One region of the Peribacillus sp. SIMBA_075 genome, then DNA from elsewhere that is predicted to be linked to it. Evidence: riboswitches for the same ligand, from Rfam matches in the RefSeq annotation. Region 1 holds a riboswitch; the other holds the start of a gene.
What was found. A riboswitch is a leader RNA that binds a small molecule or an ion and turns the genes downstream of it on or off. The one in region 1 is predicted to bind FMN.
Positions count from the first base shown of each region.

Region 2: linked by a shared signal. The riboswitch ahead of SB775_RS02625 (ECF transporter S component) and the one ahead of ribE (riboflavin synthase) in region 1 are both predicted to bind FMN.

Region 1 covers NZ_JAWRYN010000009.1:144,753-152,321, reverse strand. Annotated here, with positions in the region: gene SB775_RS10055 (DHH family phosphoesterase) at 1-297, opposite strand, end outside; gene ribH (6,7-dimethyl-8-ribityllumazine synthase) at 773-1,243, opposite strand; partial or broken gene ribB (3,4-dihydroxy-2-butanone-4-phosphate synthase) at 1,321-1,959, opposite strand; gene ribE (riboflavin synthase) at 1,978-2,616, opposite strand; FMN riboswitch at 2,763-2,893, opposite strand; gene SB775_RS10035 (tryptophan-rich sensory protein) at 3,149-3,829, shown strand; gene megL (methionine gamma-lyase) at 3,847-5,022, opposite strand; gene SB775_RS10025 (DMT family transporter) at 5,188-6,081, shown strand; gene SB775_RS10020 (DEAD/DEAH box helicase) at 6,191-7,327, opposite strand; gene SB775_RS10015 (ATP-binding protein) at 7,375-7,569, opposite strand, start outside.
Region 2 covers NZ_JAWRYN010000002.1:173,733-181,301, reverse strand. Annotated here, with positions in the region: gene SB775_RS02640 (RecQ family ATP-dependent DNA helicase) at 1-33, opposite strand, end outside; gene SB775_RS02635 (YpbB family protein) at 33-1,097, opposite strand; gene SB775_RS02630 (ferredoxin) at 1,388-1,636, shown strand; gene SB775_RS02625 (ECF transporter S component) at 1,777-2,358, opposite strand; FMN riboswitch at 2,525-2,661, opposite strand; gene serA (phosphoglycerate dehydrogenase) at 4,041-5,615, shown strand; gene SB775_RS02615 (hypothetical protein) at 5,731-6,948, opposite strand; gene sigX (RNA polymerase sigma factor SigX) at 6,914-7,477, opposite strand.

The DNA of each region.
Region 1 (7,569 bases):
TACAGATGCCCAATCATGCTCGTTCAAATGCAGTGCTGACTTATGATGATCGATCAGAAGCGCTTTTCCTCCGTCTTCCACAAACTGCGTAATCATTTTTTCGTTATCTTCATCAACCGATAGATCAGTAACAATCAATGTATCCTCAATCTTTGCCTGCTCAAGAAATGCTCCTACATTTTGATTAAGGCGACCGATTGAATTATAACTAACCACTACTTCTTCTCCGAATGCCAGCTTAGCGACAATGCCGCAGCCGACTCCATCTAAATCATTATGTGTAAAGAGATGGTACACACAAACCCCTCCTAATAACTAATAATTTTACTTTTCCCTAAAGACAGGAATTTCAATTGCAATCTTTACAATTGTAGCATAATCATATCCGCATATTTTATCATGCTTTCATTACGCGATGCTTTTGTTCGTTTTTTTTTCGAAAAACCACTAATGATTCATTATTTCACAGAAATTATACCCAAATATAATGAAAACACATTACTTTGAAATTGTATTTCCATGTATTCCTTTAAAACTGACAGGGCAGCACAGTTAACCTTTAATGATTCTGGCATCTCCCCGTTAGTGACTACTTAAAGTCTTACCCTATCCATCTTTCTAGGTCCCTCCCAATAAGTGGCCTTATCCATTTTCAAGATTGTCCATACAACAGGGGAAAAATAGGAAGTCACAAATGCTTCATTGACCTTAAAATCCGGCACATCAAAAAGCCGCAGGGAATGTTATTCCCTGCGGCTTTCCTGATGTGAAATCACTGTTCTATCAATTTTCCAAGGTTGGCCATTTCAATGGCACTAACGGCAGCTTCATAGCCTTTGTTACCTGATTTTGTTCCGGCACGTTCAATGGCTTGTTCAATGTTCTCAGTTGTCAACAAACCGAAGATAACCGGTACACCTGTGTCCAAGGAAACGGAAGCCATGCCTTTAGCTGCTTCATTGCAGACATAATCATAATGTGAAGTGGCACCCCTGATTACCGTTCCAAGTCCGATAACCGCATCATATTTACCCGTATTCACAAGTTTCTTCGCAATTAACGGAAGTTCGAAAGCACCCGGCACCCACGCGATGTCAACATCATTTTCATCAACGCCATGACGCTTAAGGCCATCCAATGCCCCTCCTAAAAGCTTGCTTGTGATAAACTCATTAAATCTTCCTACCACGATTCCGACTTTCAATCCTGATCCTATTAATTGTGCTTCAATAACTTTCCCCATGTCCAATTCCTCCTAATTTTAAAAAAATATCATTTTTTTCATTTAAAGATTAATTTAGCTAAAAATCCTTAAGCATTCGGGATGTTCAGTTCAAGTGCCTGTTTCCCGATTGTATCACTTTGTTCAAGATACCGAATCAAATCGGCTATCGTAATGAACTTCAGGTTGAATTTCCCAGCGATGACTTCTAAATCGGATACGCGTGCCATCGATCCATCATCATTCATGATTTCACATATGACACCAGCTGGAGCGGCACCGCATAATTTTGCCAAATCCACCGAAGCCTCCGTATGTCCTGCCCTCCTTAATACGCCGCCTTCTTTAGCGACTATCGGAAAAGTGTGACCAGGCCTTTGAAAATCTTCAGCAACCGAATCTTCTTTAAGAAGCTCAAGAATGGTCAAGGACCGTTCAAAAGCACTTATTCCTGTGGAAGTGCTTTTATGATCGACACTAACCGTGAAGGCAGTACCATGATGATCGGTATTTTCTCCTACCATAGGATGCAGGTTCAATTTCCCTGCCAGTTCTTCTGTAATGGTTGTACATATCAAACCTCGTCCATGAGTCGCCATGAAATTGATCGCTTCCGGCGTTGCCTTTTCGGCCAACAAGACGAAATCCCCTTCGTTTTCACGGTCTTCATCATCGGATACGATTACTACCTTGCCAGCTTTCAAATCCTCGATCGCTTCTTCAATTGTATGGAACATCATTACACCGCCCTTTTATTAGAATCCGTGCTCTGCCAAAAACTCTAAATTCAGTCCTGGTTTTGAATCGCCATTTTTCATTTGATGTATAATATATTTCCCTATCATGTCGTTTTCAATGTTAACGATATCGCCAGCCGCTTTTTGTCCCAATACGGTGTCCTGATGAGTCAATGGAATCAGAGATACAGTCAAAAGGTTTCGTTCAATTCCAAATATCGTCAGGCTCGTTCCATCAATGGCTACAGAGCCTTTTGGAATGCAAAAGGCACTGAGCCCTTCTTCCAATTGGATTACATAATATACGGCATTTTCTTTTCGTTCTTTTTTTATGATTGTTCCGGTCCCGTCGATATGACCTGAAACAAAATGACCGCCAAACCTTCCCTGTGCACTCATGGCTCGTTCGAGATTCACAGGTGATCCCAATTTTAACGTCCGGATCGAGGAAGCTTTGACCGTTTCCGGCATTACGTCGACCGTAAACAAACTTTTCGTGAAGGACGTTACCGTTAAGCAGACCCCGTTGACTGAAATACTATCCCCCAGATGAACATCTTCAAGGATTTTTTCAGAACGGATCGACAACTCCATACTGCTTTTCCCTTTTTTCAAGGAATGGACGGTACCGATATCCTCGATGATTCCCGTAAACATGTTTTTCCCCCTTTTATAAAATATAAAAAACCCCTTAGGATGACCTAAGGAGTTAACAGGAGAAATGAGTGAAAAAAACTGTATACCTAAAAAGCCCAATATTTTCTTTTTTGAAAAATTAGGCGTACGTATACACTTGGGTTCCACACGTCCTTCTCCCATCCAGACTTTACTGTCGGCTTTGGAATCTCACCAAATCCTGCCTTTATCAGGCTCGCGGGCTTAGAATTTCTTCATCACCGCCGGTTGGGATTTTCACCCGACCCCGAAGGACTAAAATAATATGAATCTTTGAATATTTTATCACCTTAAAGTGAGGATGTAAAATTTCTAAACTTAAATGGTTCATTTGTTACAGGAACTCCCTCACTTTATGGAAAAATGAAATTCCGCTCCAAGTAACCTCGATGTGCTCCAAAAGGTTAACCGGGCCTAATTGGTGGAATAGGTTATAGGGATTACAATTCAAACAAGGAGGAAGCCCAAGATTATCGCCATCAACAATTTGCTTTTCTTTCTATTCGTCGTCACGATGAATTTTTTAGCCAATTTCCTGCCTTTGAACGGCCGAACATCTGGAGAGATTTCCGATAAACTGGATGTCCTCTTCACTCCTGCCGGTTATGTATTTTCCATTTGGGGTTTAATCTATTTTCTGCTCGCCATCTGGGTATTCAGGCAGTTTTTAAGTAAACATCAAAACAGCCCTGCCAATAAGGCATCCTTCCCTTGGTTCGCTTTAAGCTGTGTCCTAAATGGCGCTTGGCTTTTGGCTTGGCATTACGAACGATTTTTGTTATCCGTATTCATTATCATTGCTCTTTTGGCTATATTATTGGTCAGTTATACAAGCATAAAAAAAGTGGAGCATACTCCTTTCGACCTTTTTCCGTTTTCCGTTTATACCGGCTGGGTGAGTGTTGCAGCCATCGCCGACATTTCTTATTACCTTACCTATATCGAATGGGACGGTTTTGGGATTTCCAGTGTAGCTTGGACGATCGTTTTGCTGATTGCAGCAACAATCCTGGCCTTTGTCTTTGCTGGTAAAAACCGGGATTGGTGCTATCCTCTCGTATTCGTTTGGACGTTCATTGGCATCGGGATCCGAAATGGTGCGCCCTACCAGGTAATCACAGACATTTCTTATATTCTGGCTGCTTTCATTTTTATCGTGTCGATCACGACCTTCATTAAAAATCGGAAGAACTGATAGGGAAATCTGGTGGTCTAAAAAGCTTGCTGAAGATCGTGCCAGATGTCCTGCCAAGCTTCAAGGCCAACTGAGAGACGGACCAGTTGGTCACTGATGCCCATTTGTTCCCGCGATTCTTCAGGAACGGCAGAATGCGTCATGGTAGCGGGATGCTGGATCAATGTCTCGGCATCCCCTAGACTGACGGCAATTTTGATAAGTTTCAATTTATTGAGGAATTCCTGTGCATCCTGTTTTGTACCATGCAATTCGAAAGAGATAAGGCCGCCTCCGTGTTTCATCTGTTTTTGCATTATATAATGATCCGGTGAAGCTTCATCACCTGGATAATATACCTTTTTCACCTTTGGATGTTTCACAAGTTCATGAAAGATGTTCATTGCATTGGCTGAGTGACGGTCCATCCTGACAGGCAAGGTCTTTAACCCCCGCAATAGTAACCAGGCATCGAATGGTGAAATGATTCCACCGATATCCTTCTGTGTAGTCCCAGCTACCTGATTAATAAAGTCCTTCTTACCAACGACAAGGCCCGCAACGACATCCCCATGTCCGCAAAGATATTTCGTAGCACTATGAAGGACGATATCACACCCATATTCAAGGGGTCTCTGTAAGTAGGGTGTCGAAAACGTATTATCGACTACAATCGTCACATTATATTCCTTCGCTACTCTCACTACCATCTGTAAGTCAATCATTTTCATCGTCGGATTGATCGGGGTTTCTACATAAATGCAGGTCGTTTCCGGCCGAATCATTTTCCTTACCTTTTCTTCTGTATCCATTTCACAAAAATCATGAGTGATGCGGTATTTATTTTTCATTAACTGCAGAAGGCCAAAAGTACAACCATATAAACCCTGTGAACACAGGATGTGGTCATCCGTTTTAGTTAAGGCAAAAAGCACCGCAGAAACTGCAGCCATACCTGATCCGAAAGCAAGGCCAGCTTCCCCGCCTTCCAAAGCGGCAATCTTTTCTTCCAGCACTTGTACCGTCGGATTTCCAAGGCGTGAATAAATATATCCATCTTCTATACCGGCAAAACGCCGTTCCCCTTGCTCGGCCGTTTCAAAAGTGAATGTTGAGGTTTGGAATAATGGTGTTGCCAAGCTTCCTAAATGCTTCTTCGAGTCATATCCTTCATGTATGACTGCCGTTTCAAACTGTTTATACTTTCCTGTCATAACATCTCCTCCTAACCTATGTCTATTGATATCATATGTCAAAAATCCACATAAAGGAAGCGTTTTCATACATAGATATCCCCGTTGTAAAAACCCATAATTTAGTATGTGTGATATACTTTCACAATCTGGTATTTATAGTTGAAGACTTCGGGAGGGCACAAGATGAACAAATTCATTTTTGGTTTTCTGGTCATTTTAACGACTGCGTTAATGGGTTCTTCATTCGCTATAGGAAAAATTGGCTTAGCGTATACTTCCCCAATGTTACTTGCAGCGATTCGGTTCATCCTAGCAGGTTTCATCATGGCCATTGTCGTCAAGCTCATCAAACGCCCGCATCCAAAAAAGATCAAGGATTGGTCAAAGTTGAGTATCATCGGTTTTTTCCAGACTGCTGGTGTAATGGGATGCATCTTTGTAGGTTTAAGGACCATTTCAGCCGGGGAACTTTCGATCTTGACATTCATGAACCCATTATTAGTGGTCATTTTTGGAACGCTATTTCTTAGAACGATTTACACCTTGCAACAATGGTCGGGAGTTTTGCTCGGTTTTATTGGCGTTTTTATCACAATGGGGGCACATCTTGATTTGAAGACCGGTACTCTTCTTGGATTGATGTCAGCCATTTCGTGGTCCATTGCGACCCTATTGATGAAAGTTTGGGGACATACCTTCGACACTTGGGTCATGTCAGCCTATCAAATGCTGTGCGGAGGTTTTCTCCTGCTCATTGGATCATTTCTTTTTGAACAGCCCTTTTTCAAGATTTCCCAGGCATCCATCCTTATTTTGTTATGGCTGGCCATCATGGCATCCATCGTTCAATTTTCTGTTTGGTTTTTCCTATTACAAAAGGGGGATTCAGCCAAAACGAGCGCCTTCCTATTTCTAGCTCCCTTTTTTGGTGTCCTATCTGGCTACCTCTTGCTGGATGAGCCTGTTCACTGGTACGTTGCGGTTGGAGGTTCACTCATTTTCATCGGCATATTTTTGGTTAACTGGGAATCCCACCATACAGTGGAAAAGGCATGTAGAGTGGATTCTGCAAAATGAATCTCCACTTTAATTTCAAGACGAGAAGGAGTTCAGGCATGTTTGCGGATTGTATCTGACTCCTACAAAAAAAAAGAGACAGCCGCAACGGCCATCCCTTTTCCCCAACTCATTCATCGACTACGATGTTTCCACCATAGAAAGTTACTCTCGTTAATGGAATCTCCAGTTCACGAGCCATTTTTTTCAACTCTCGCTCTTCTCTTTCCGTTACGATTGAAATAACAGTGCCATCTGCACCTGCACGCCCTGTTCTCCCTGATCTATGGATATATTGATCGATGTTGTCAGCCATATCAATATGAACGACTGCTGTGAGGCCTTTTATATCTAGCCCTCTTGCCGCTACATCCGTTGCGATCAACATCGGGGATTTTCCGGAACGAAGCTTGCGCAGCGCCTTCTCCCGGTCGACTTTATTGGATTCCCCGTGAAGCACACCCATTTCAACACCTTTATAACTCAGCTTTTCATGTAGGACGCTCAGCTCTGCTATATCGTTAAGGAAGGCAAGGGCCTTCACATCTTTAAGTCTTGTGATTTTCTCAAGAATCTTGGATTTTTCCCGTCTCTCTACAACAAAGTAAAGATGGTCCACTTTCGATTCCATTTTTTCATGCTTATCGACCTTGATCATTTCGGGTTCATTCATGAATCCTCTGGCCGCTTTTTCCGTTTCCTCTGGCAGGGTTGCCGAAAATACCATGATTTGCCGGTCTTTTAGCGTTGTTTTGATAATATTATTGATCGTTCCCATATGCTCTGGAGTGATCAATTGGTCACCTTCATCAAGTACAATCGTCTTAACTTCATGCATCTTCAATTTTTTTTGTGCAATCAATTCGTAAATCCGTCCTGGCGTTCCAGCAATGACCTGTGGATGCTTCTTCAGTTTGTCCAACTGCCTTTTTACATTAGCACCGCCGATGAATGCTGCACCAGTTATACCGCTTCCCTCTGACCAAATGCGAATTTCTTCATTGATTTGCATGACCAGTTCACGGGATGATGCTAAAATCAAAGCTTGGGGCGATTTTTTTTCAGGATCTATCTTTTCTAGCAATGGCAGTAAATAAGCTAAAGTTTTTCCGGTTCCAGTCGGTGATTCAGCCAAGATGTCTTTTCCCTCAACAATCACGGGAATCGCTTTCGTTTGAATCGGGGTAAGTTGTCCGAACCCGGATTTTTTCCAGACCTCTTGTATATATGGTTTTCTATCGTTCACTAATGCAGGTAATTCGCTCATATCGTTCTCCTTTAATATAAAACTTTTCCTATCTTTCATAGTACCATTTATTCTTGTCCAGTAGCCAACGGAATACGAATTGTAACCGTCGTTCCTTTGTTTATCTCACTTTCAAAATGCATTTCCCCATCAAGGCGATGAACGATCTTCCGGCAAATCGCAAGCCCGATCCCTGTGCCCTTTTCCTTTGTCGAATAGAAAGGTTCACCAATCCGTTCAAGGCGCTCGGGTACCATTCCTAT
Region 2 (7,569 bases), on a different contig from region 1:
AAATTTTTCTTTTAGGACACGTTCTATATTCATCATCCATCACCTATTTTCGCAAGTACAAGCCTGATTTGGAAAAAGCTTATCTGTTTATTATCGACCATCTGCTTGATAGCCTTAAGCTTTTTCGTACCAAGTTCATTAATAGCGGCTGCAATTTCCCTCTCATCGTCGAGAGACACATAATCGGCAATCGGAAAACTTTTATCCGATAGGACAATTTCGACTAGGTGATCCTCAATGGTGTTGACTTTCAATCGGCGGACCTCAGCTATTTCCCCAAGGTTTTTCCCTTCTTGGATGTATCGTAAAGTAGTTTGTGTAGATTGTGTCAAATGAGGATTTTCACCCCTTTGCCAATCATAGATCAACGTTGACAAAAGGGGGTAACCCGTTCCCGTTTCCATTTCAGAAAGCATTTGATGCAACGAGTCAAGGAAAGTAAAGCGGATAAACTCTTCTTCTAGATCTTTCCTTTTTGCAATCTGTTCAAACGTAAGCCCAATCCTGTTTGTCCCAGTTAATTTCATAATGAAAACATCTCGTTTCAAATCACTTTGACTTTCTAAAAGGGATATCAGTTCTTCATATAGATGTTGCGCAATCAACTCTCGGTCCTGACGATTGGCATGTAAAAATTCCTTTACGAAAAATTGGATTTTGGGATTTCTTTGTATCGGATAAAAACGTCTTTCATTGTGGACAATATGGGATATGGTTTGAATGAGTAAGTTTAACCTTCCCCAGAAAATCGGGGTGATATTGTGATACTTCCAACCATTTATAAAATTCGGAAAAGGATTATCATTGAAGTAATCGATTAACATCTCCTCACCTTGCATACTAATTTCAAATGCATCTGATTTATCCGTTGTATTTATGTATTCATGGTCAAGGAACTGTTCAATGTTTTGATTTAACTGCTGACGGGTAAATCGTGGTATTGTCCCAAATATATTCGTCAGCCCGAATAAATGGGCATCCTGGATTGTTTGTGACGACTTCTTCCCCTGAAGCATATGGTATATAGCATAAATGGAACGTTCACCTTGAAATTTTTTTATCGCATATAGAATGATTGCCTGTAGATAATTTTTCATGGGACTCACATCCTTGTTTCATTTATCCAATAAACCTATTGTAACAAAAAACTGCAAAAATCGCCGTTATTATTGATGAAAACAAGGGAAATTATGTGACTAAATGACGCATCATGGAAAGGGCCATGTTAATTATTTCGATGATTTTCGTTGACATCCTGCTACATGATAGTTATTATCAATACAATTTCTATTGAAAAGTTTGGCATTCGGTCTTACAATAAGAAAGAGATAATAATCTGAAATAAAAAGATTATCAGTTGTCTATCAACTTAGGAGGGGTTATATTCATGGCTAAATTTACTATTGTGGATAAAGAAACATGCATCGCTTGTGGCGCTTGCGGAGCAGCAGCACCAGATATATATGATTATGATGACGAAGGGATTGCATTTGTTACCCTTGACGATAACGAGGGAATCGTTGAAATTCCAGATGTACTTATAGATGACATGATGGATGCATTTGAAGGATGTCCAACGGATTCTATTAAAGTTGCTGATGAGGCATTTGACGGGGATGCACTAAAATTCGAATAAAGATACAAGCCATTTTCAATCGAGAATGGCTTTTTTTTTTGGTCAATTTCATTGCATCTTCCCCTGCCAAATTAAACGGACATAAAAAAACAACCGAATTGGATATCGGTTGTTTTTTTATGTTTCTATCGTAAATGCCATTAAGCATTTTTATATAATGTTTGCTTATTGATCCATGCCTGTAATTTAATGAACAACAACATGAATACAGATGTTATAAGCACGCCTTTAATTACATTGAAAGGCAAGATTGCCGTCGTGATTAGCTTTCTTGATTCGGGTGCCGACATTGCATCCCATCCCATAAAGAAGGTATAAGCCGGTAAAAAGACATAATAGTTTAAAACACTCATAAATACTGCCATGGAAACTGTTCCCGCAAGTAAAGCGAACGTCATCCCTTTTTTTGAATTGATTTTCTGAAATACATAATAAGTTGGCAAGACAAACAGTATTCCAGCTATAAAGTTTGCAATATGCCCCACAGGTACAGCTGTCAAGGTCCCTGTCATGACTAAATCCAATAGGTTTTTAAGGAATTCAACTAGAATTCCTGCCATAGGACCAAAAATCAATGCCGCCATCAATGCTGGTATGTCGCTAAAATCAACATTCAGAAAAGGTGGAAATCCTGGAAACGGAAAATTCAAAAGCATCAATAAATAAGAAATGCTTCCCATCATTGCCAGTGTGACCGTTTTTTTCACTTTATTCTTTTTCATAGTTCTCTCTCCTTCTTTTCCGATCTACCTGAAAAGAGGTTAGTGTTCCTTAATGATGTCGATGCTCAATAAAAAAACCTTTAATTCCAATAGAATTAAAGGGATAAATTAAAGGTTACATCAAACAAACGTATCAGCAAATGACTGTTGAAACGCACTCAGGAACCTCCATCTTCTCCCATCCAGACTATACTGTCGGCTTTGGAATCACACCAAATCCTGCCCCGTAAGGCTCGCGGGCTTAGAAGGAGAACTTCCTTCATCACCGCCGGTGGGGAATTGCACCCCGCCCCGAAGATAGACCTATAAAATTTTTAGTTTCCTTTCGTTTCCGAAAGGTGCGTTAAGTAGCTTTGTATCAGCAGTTTATTCGTATAGGCGATTTAATGTGTTTCCACTAATCCCCTTTGAAAACCCGCTTTTCCAACCAAGTTTCCTACCAAAAACCTACCGTCTCTCCACCACTTAATTTATTTGATTTTATCATGCACATTTAAAAAAGCAAGAAATAAATTTCCGTCTTTAACCTTTTTTCATTTGCTCCAAACCAATCCGCTAAGACTTACTTACTTTATCTTTGGTCCAGTAATCCACTTTGGGCTTACCAGTGGTTTTGAGCTTTTATCCAACAGGAAAAAAGGATTCTTTATAAGTAGTTCTTTTTAAATGAAGTTTGCACAAGGTTATATATTTTTTATTTTCCCATCAGCCAGGCCTTTATCTTGAAGTGTTTTTTATGGGACTCATCGAGATGGAAAAGATTTATTTTTTGAAGAGTTCAGGAATAAAGTGATTTTTAAGATGGCCTTCATACATGGCTAAGCAAATAAAAAACCATTTTTCCACCTATGTTAAAGCGCATCTAAACCTTGACACAAAAAAAAGTAACTATTTTCGGACAAAAATAGTTACTCATTAAATGGGATCCATAAAAAGCAAAGAGTTCTTCTCCATTTAATTTATGCAAATGCTGCAAAATGAAGTTCCAAAACTTTTTAACCAATTAAAATCCCTGGGCAGATTGCCCCTTTAGCTTATATTCTTTTTGAAGAAAATTGAGCGTGCGGAAGATAGCTTATTTAAAGGAACAATTTTTGCAAAATACTTTAATCTCGATTTTCTTATTGGTATTCTTATGCCCTCTTTGGAAAATGTGAGAATACAATGAGCTTTGAATTACCGGAATTAGACAGGAGAGAAACATAGAAGGCGGTGGGAGAAATATAGATTATATAAATACTTATTATATGAAGAAAGAGAAACTTCAGTAACAGCAAGCTCAGACTTCTGGGTAACCTGGCCAGTATTCAGCTGAATCGTCAGAAGAGCAGGGGTAATGGTACTTGTCTACTCGAGAAGATAAGGAAGGACCGAAAAGTATTTTTTCTGTTACATACAGTTAGGATGAATATCTATCGTCATGGTGAATGTCCATTTATAGATTAAAAGGTTTAAAACAATAATTGGATACAAAATGATGATTCGGAATAATGTAAATAATTTTTCTTTTTTAGCAATCGATGAGGAAGTCAATATTATGGCGGCCTTCCACACACGATCAGGATGATAATTATTGTTTTAAGCGCTTACATCCATTTAAGTCAAATTGACATAATTACCATTTCAATTGTAAAATTAACTGAAATTTAAGATAATTATTCTCCCCTAGGAAGGTGTTTAGCATGTATCGGATTTTAGTGGCAGATGCCATCAAACCAGAAGGACTCGGACCGCTATCAGAGGCATCCCATATTCTTCTTATTCAGAAGACAGTAGAGGAAGCGGCAAATGAACTTGATCGGATTGATGCAATACTTGTAAGAAGTGCAACGAAGGTAACGGAAGATTTAATGAACCGTATGCCGCAGTTGAAAATCATAGCACGCGCTGGTGTCGGCGTCGATAACATAGACATCCCCGCAGCGACAAAACGCGGAATTGTCGTGGTTAATGCACCCGACGGAAATACCATTTCAACAGCAGAACATACATTTGCGATGATGGCTTCCATGATGCGACATATTCCGCAAGCTTATGCTTCATTAAAGAATGGGGAGTGGAAACGTTCTTCATATACAGGAACGGAACTTCGCGGCAAAACATTGGGTATAGTCGGCTTTGGACGTATCGGAGGGGAAATTGCCAAACGTGCTAAAGTATTTGGTATGGATGTCATTGTCTACGATCCGTTCCTTACTGCCGATCGTGCAAAGAAAATGTCCGTTACATCCCTGCCCTTAGATGAATTGCTTCCTAAAGCAGACATCATTACTGTGCATACTCCCCTAACGAATGAAACTAGAGGATTGATCAATAAAGAAAAACTGCTTACCTGTAAAAAAGGCATATATGTACTGAACTGCGCCCGTGGCGGTATTCTGGATGAAGATGACTTATATGAAGCGATAGTTGAAGGACATGTTGCCGGAGCGGCACTGGACGTTTTCGTCGAAGAACCTCCACTTGGCCATAAACTGCTTGAACTGGATAGCGTCATAGCTACACCTCATCTAGGTGCATCTACGAAAGAGGCCCAATTAAATGTGGCCGTACAGGTTGCCCAAGAAGTATTGACCTATTTCGAAGGAAATCCAGTCTCAAGTTCCATCAACCTTCCAGCCATTTCTAAAGAAGTCTTTGAAAAGGTACAACCATTCTATCAACTTGTTCAGCAAATGGGATCCATTGCTTCCCAGTGCATGAAAGAAGGAATTCAGGAAATCTCCGTTACGTATGCTGGAGAATCATTGGACTTCGATACAGCGATTCTGACAAAAAGTCTGATCTCAGGTTTCTTCAAATCAAGAGTTGATGCAGCCGTCAATGAAGTGAATGCCCTGCTGATCGCAAAAGAGCGTGGCATCACAGTTGGTGAAAAAGTCTCTACGGATTCTTTAGGGTACTCTAACTTGATCAGCCTTAAAGTAAAAGGTGACAACCGTGAATTAACAATCAGTGGAACTTATATCGAAAATTACGGTTCTCGAATTGTTAGTTTGAATGATTTCAAAATCGACTTTCATCCGGAATCGAATTTACTTTATATCCAGCATACCGATAAACCTGGTGTTATTGGTAACGTAGGTAAGATCCTTGGTGACCACGGAGTGAATATCGCCACAATGCAGGTAGGTCGTAAAAAGGCTGGCGGGGAAGCCATCATGGTTCTGAGCTTTGATGAACCCTTAGAGGACAACATGAAACAATTTTTAATGGAAATAGATGATATTACGTTCATGGCCCGTATTTCATTATAAGAAGAAAAAAAGTGCCCGTCATGCGCGGGCACTTTTCTTTTAGGGTGTTTTAATATGTACGTTCTTCAGCACCATTACATGTACTTCTCCCCATCATTTAGCCTAACTCCCTGCATCAATTGACTTGGTTCGGTGCTTTGGGCACCACTATGGCTTCAGTTAAATTCAGCTTGCCTACCTCTTCAATAGGAGCATTTTCAAATTTCACTTTTTCAAAACCAAAATCCTTAGCAATGAAGAGAATGGCTTCTAAAGCTTGAAGGGATTCCTTGCTATTTTCAATAGCAGCTTGATCTGATAGATTAATGATCACAAGATCTCCTTTTGAACGTATACTTTCCCAATTCAGGTCATCCGGGATTGCAGGTGATATTCCCTCAATGTCCGGCTTCCCTTTTCCAGCTTGAAGCGCCTCTTCGAAGTCCTGATAATCCAGATTGCTTGGAACAAGAAACCTTGGAGAGGATTCATCTCTTTGGTAAAGAAGGTATGTGCGTTTTTTTTGATGAGGAATATCCGCCTCCTTTAAAAATCCTTCATGTGCAAACATTGCACCTTGCTTACCACCTGTAGAAAAAGTCATCTTCTCAATATTATTATAGGAAAGCGTTTCTTCCATCGAGTGGAGAAAAAGTGTATCATCATCCAATAGCCGGCTGTTTTTTCGAAAGTCAATATTAGCAGTGTTCATCTCTTTTCCTTGGCTAATCTTTATATCAAGCGGAAAATAGTCAAATAGCCCATATTGCTCTTCATCGATATTGGACATTTGGTTAACTAACCGATTCAGTGTATTCGATTCGTCATTATGTTTGAGTTTTATTGAGATGGGAACGATGAAATTCATTTGATCATCTGGTATGCCCATGGTAATGAACGAAGCATTTTTCAGGTCGTCTTGATAAATCGCATGTACAAAAGTTTTTTCCTTTTCACCTTTTAATGGTTCTATTTCTGAAACCTCGTCGTTAGATTCAATTTCCACTCGCTTACCCAAAAACTCTTGATTATCCTGTTTATCTTCTGATGTATCTTCTTTGATACCCTGCCGTTCATGTTCTGTCGTTTCCTTATTTTCAGAAATGGAAAATTTCCCATTACTGCCGGTCTCCTCTTGACTTGTAGTTCCTTTTTTCCCAATAATTAATGATGACGCAAAAGCAACCAATAAGAATAAGGAGGTAACACCCGCAATTAGAGGCATCCAGTGTTTCTTTCTCTTTTTATCATGTATTCCCGCAAACACCTCTGCCTTTGTTCGGTCATCTTTTAATTTTGGAAGTTCGCGCAGCATGTCTTCAATTTCGCTTTCTTTCCAACGGGATTTTCTCAATGCGGTGGCCCTCCTTCCCTGATGAATCTTCCATCAATTTTTTGATTGCCTTTAAAGCACGGTGCTGGGTCGTTTTTACCTTACTTTCACTCCAATTTAATACTTCAGCAGTTTCCGTAATGGACATGCTCTGAATATATCGTAAAATGATGACGGATCTTTGATTCGTGGTACACCGGTTTAAGCATTGATAAATATCTTGGATATCATCGTTCATGATAGCCACTTCTTCCGGAATGGGCTGTGTATCTTTAATCAATTGCCTATCCCAATCAAAGTTAGGGAAGATTTTGTCTTTCCACCCTTTTTGTTTCCGAAAAAAATCAATTGTCACATTTCTTGCAATCGAATAAATCCACGTTTTTTCACTGCTTTTTCCTTCGAAGCGTTCATAGGCCTTCAATACCCGGATATAGACCTCCTGAACAAGGTCCTCAGCCGTTTCACGATTTTTAGTCATATAATAAATGAATTGATAAATTTCCTGATGATATTTTTCATAAAGATCGTGGAAAACGGAATCCTTCATTTCCCCACATCCGTTCATAAATATAGTCGTCATTCCTAAATAAAAGTTACATACCTCGGCTTTAATCTTATTATAAAATTCCGTAAATTACC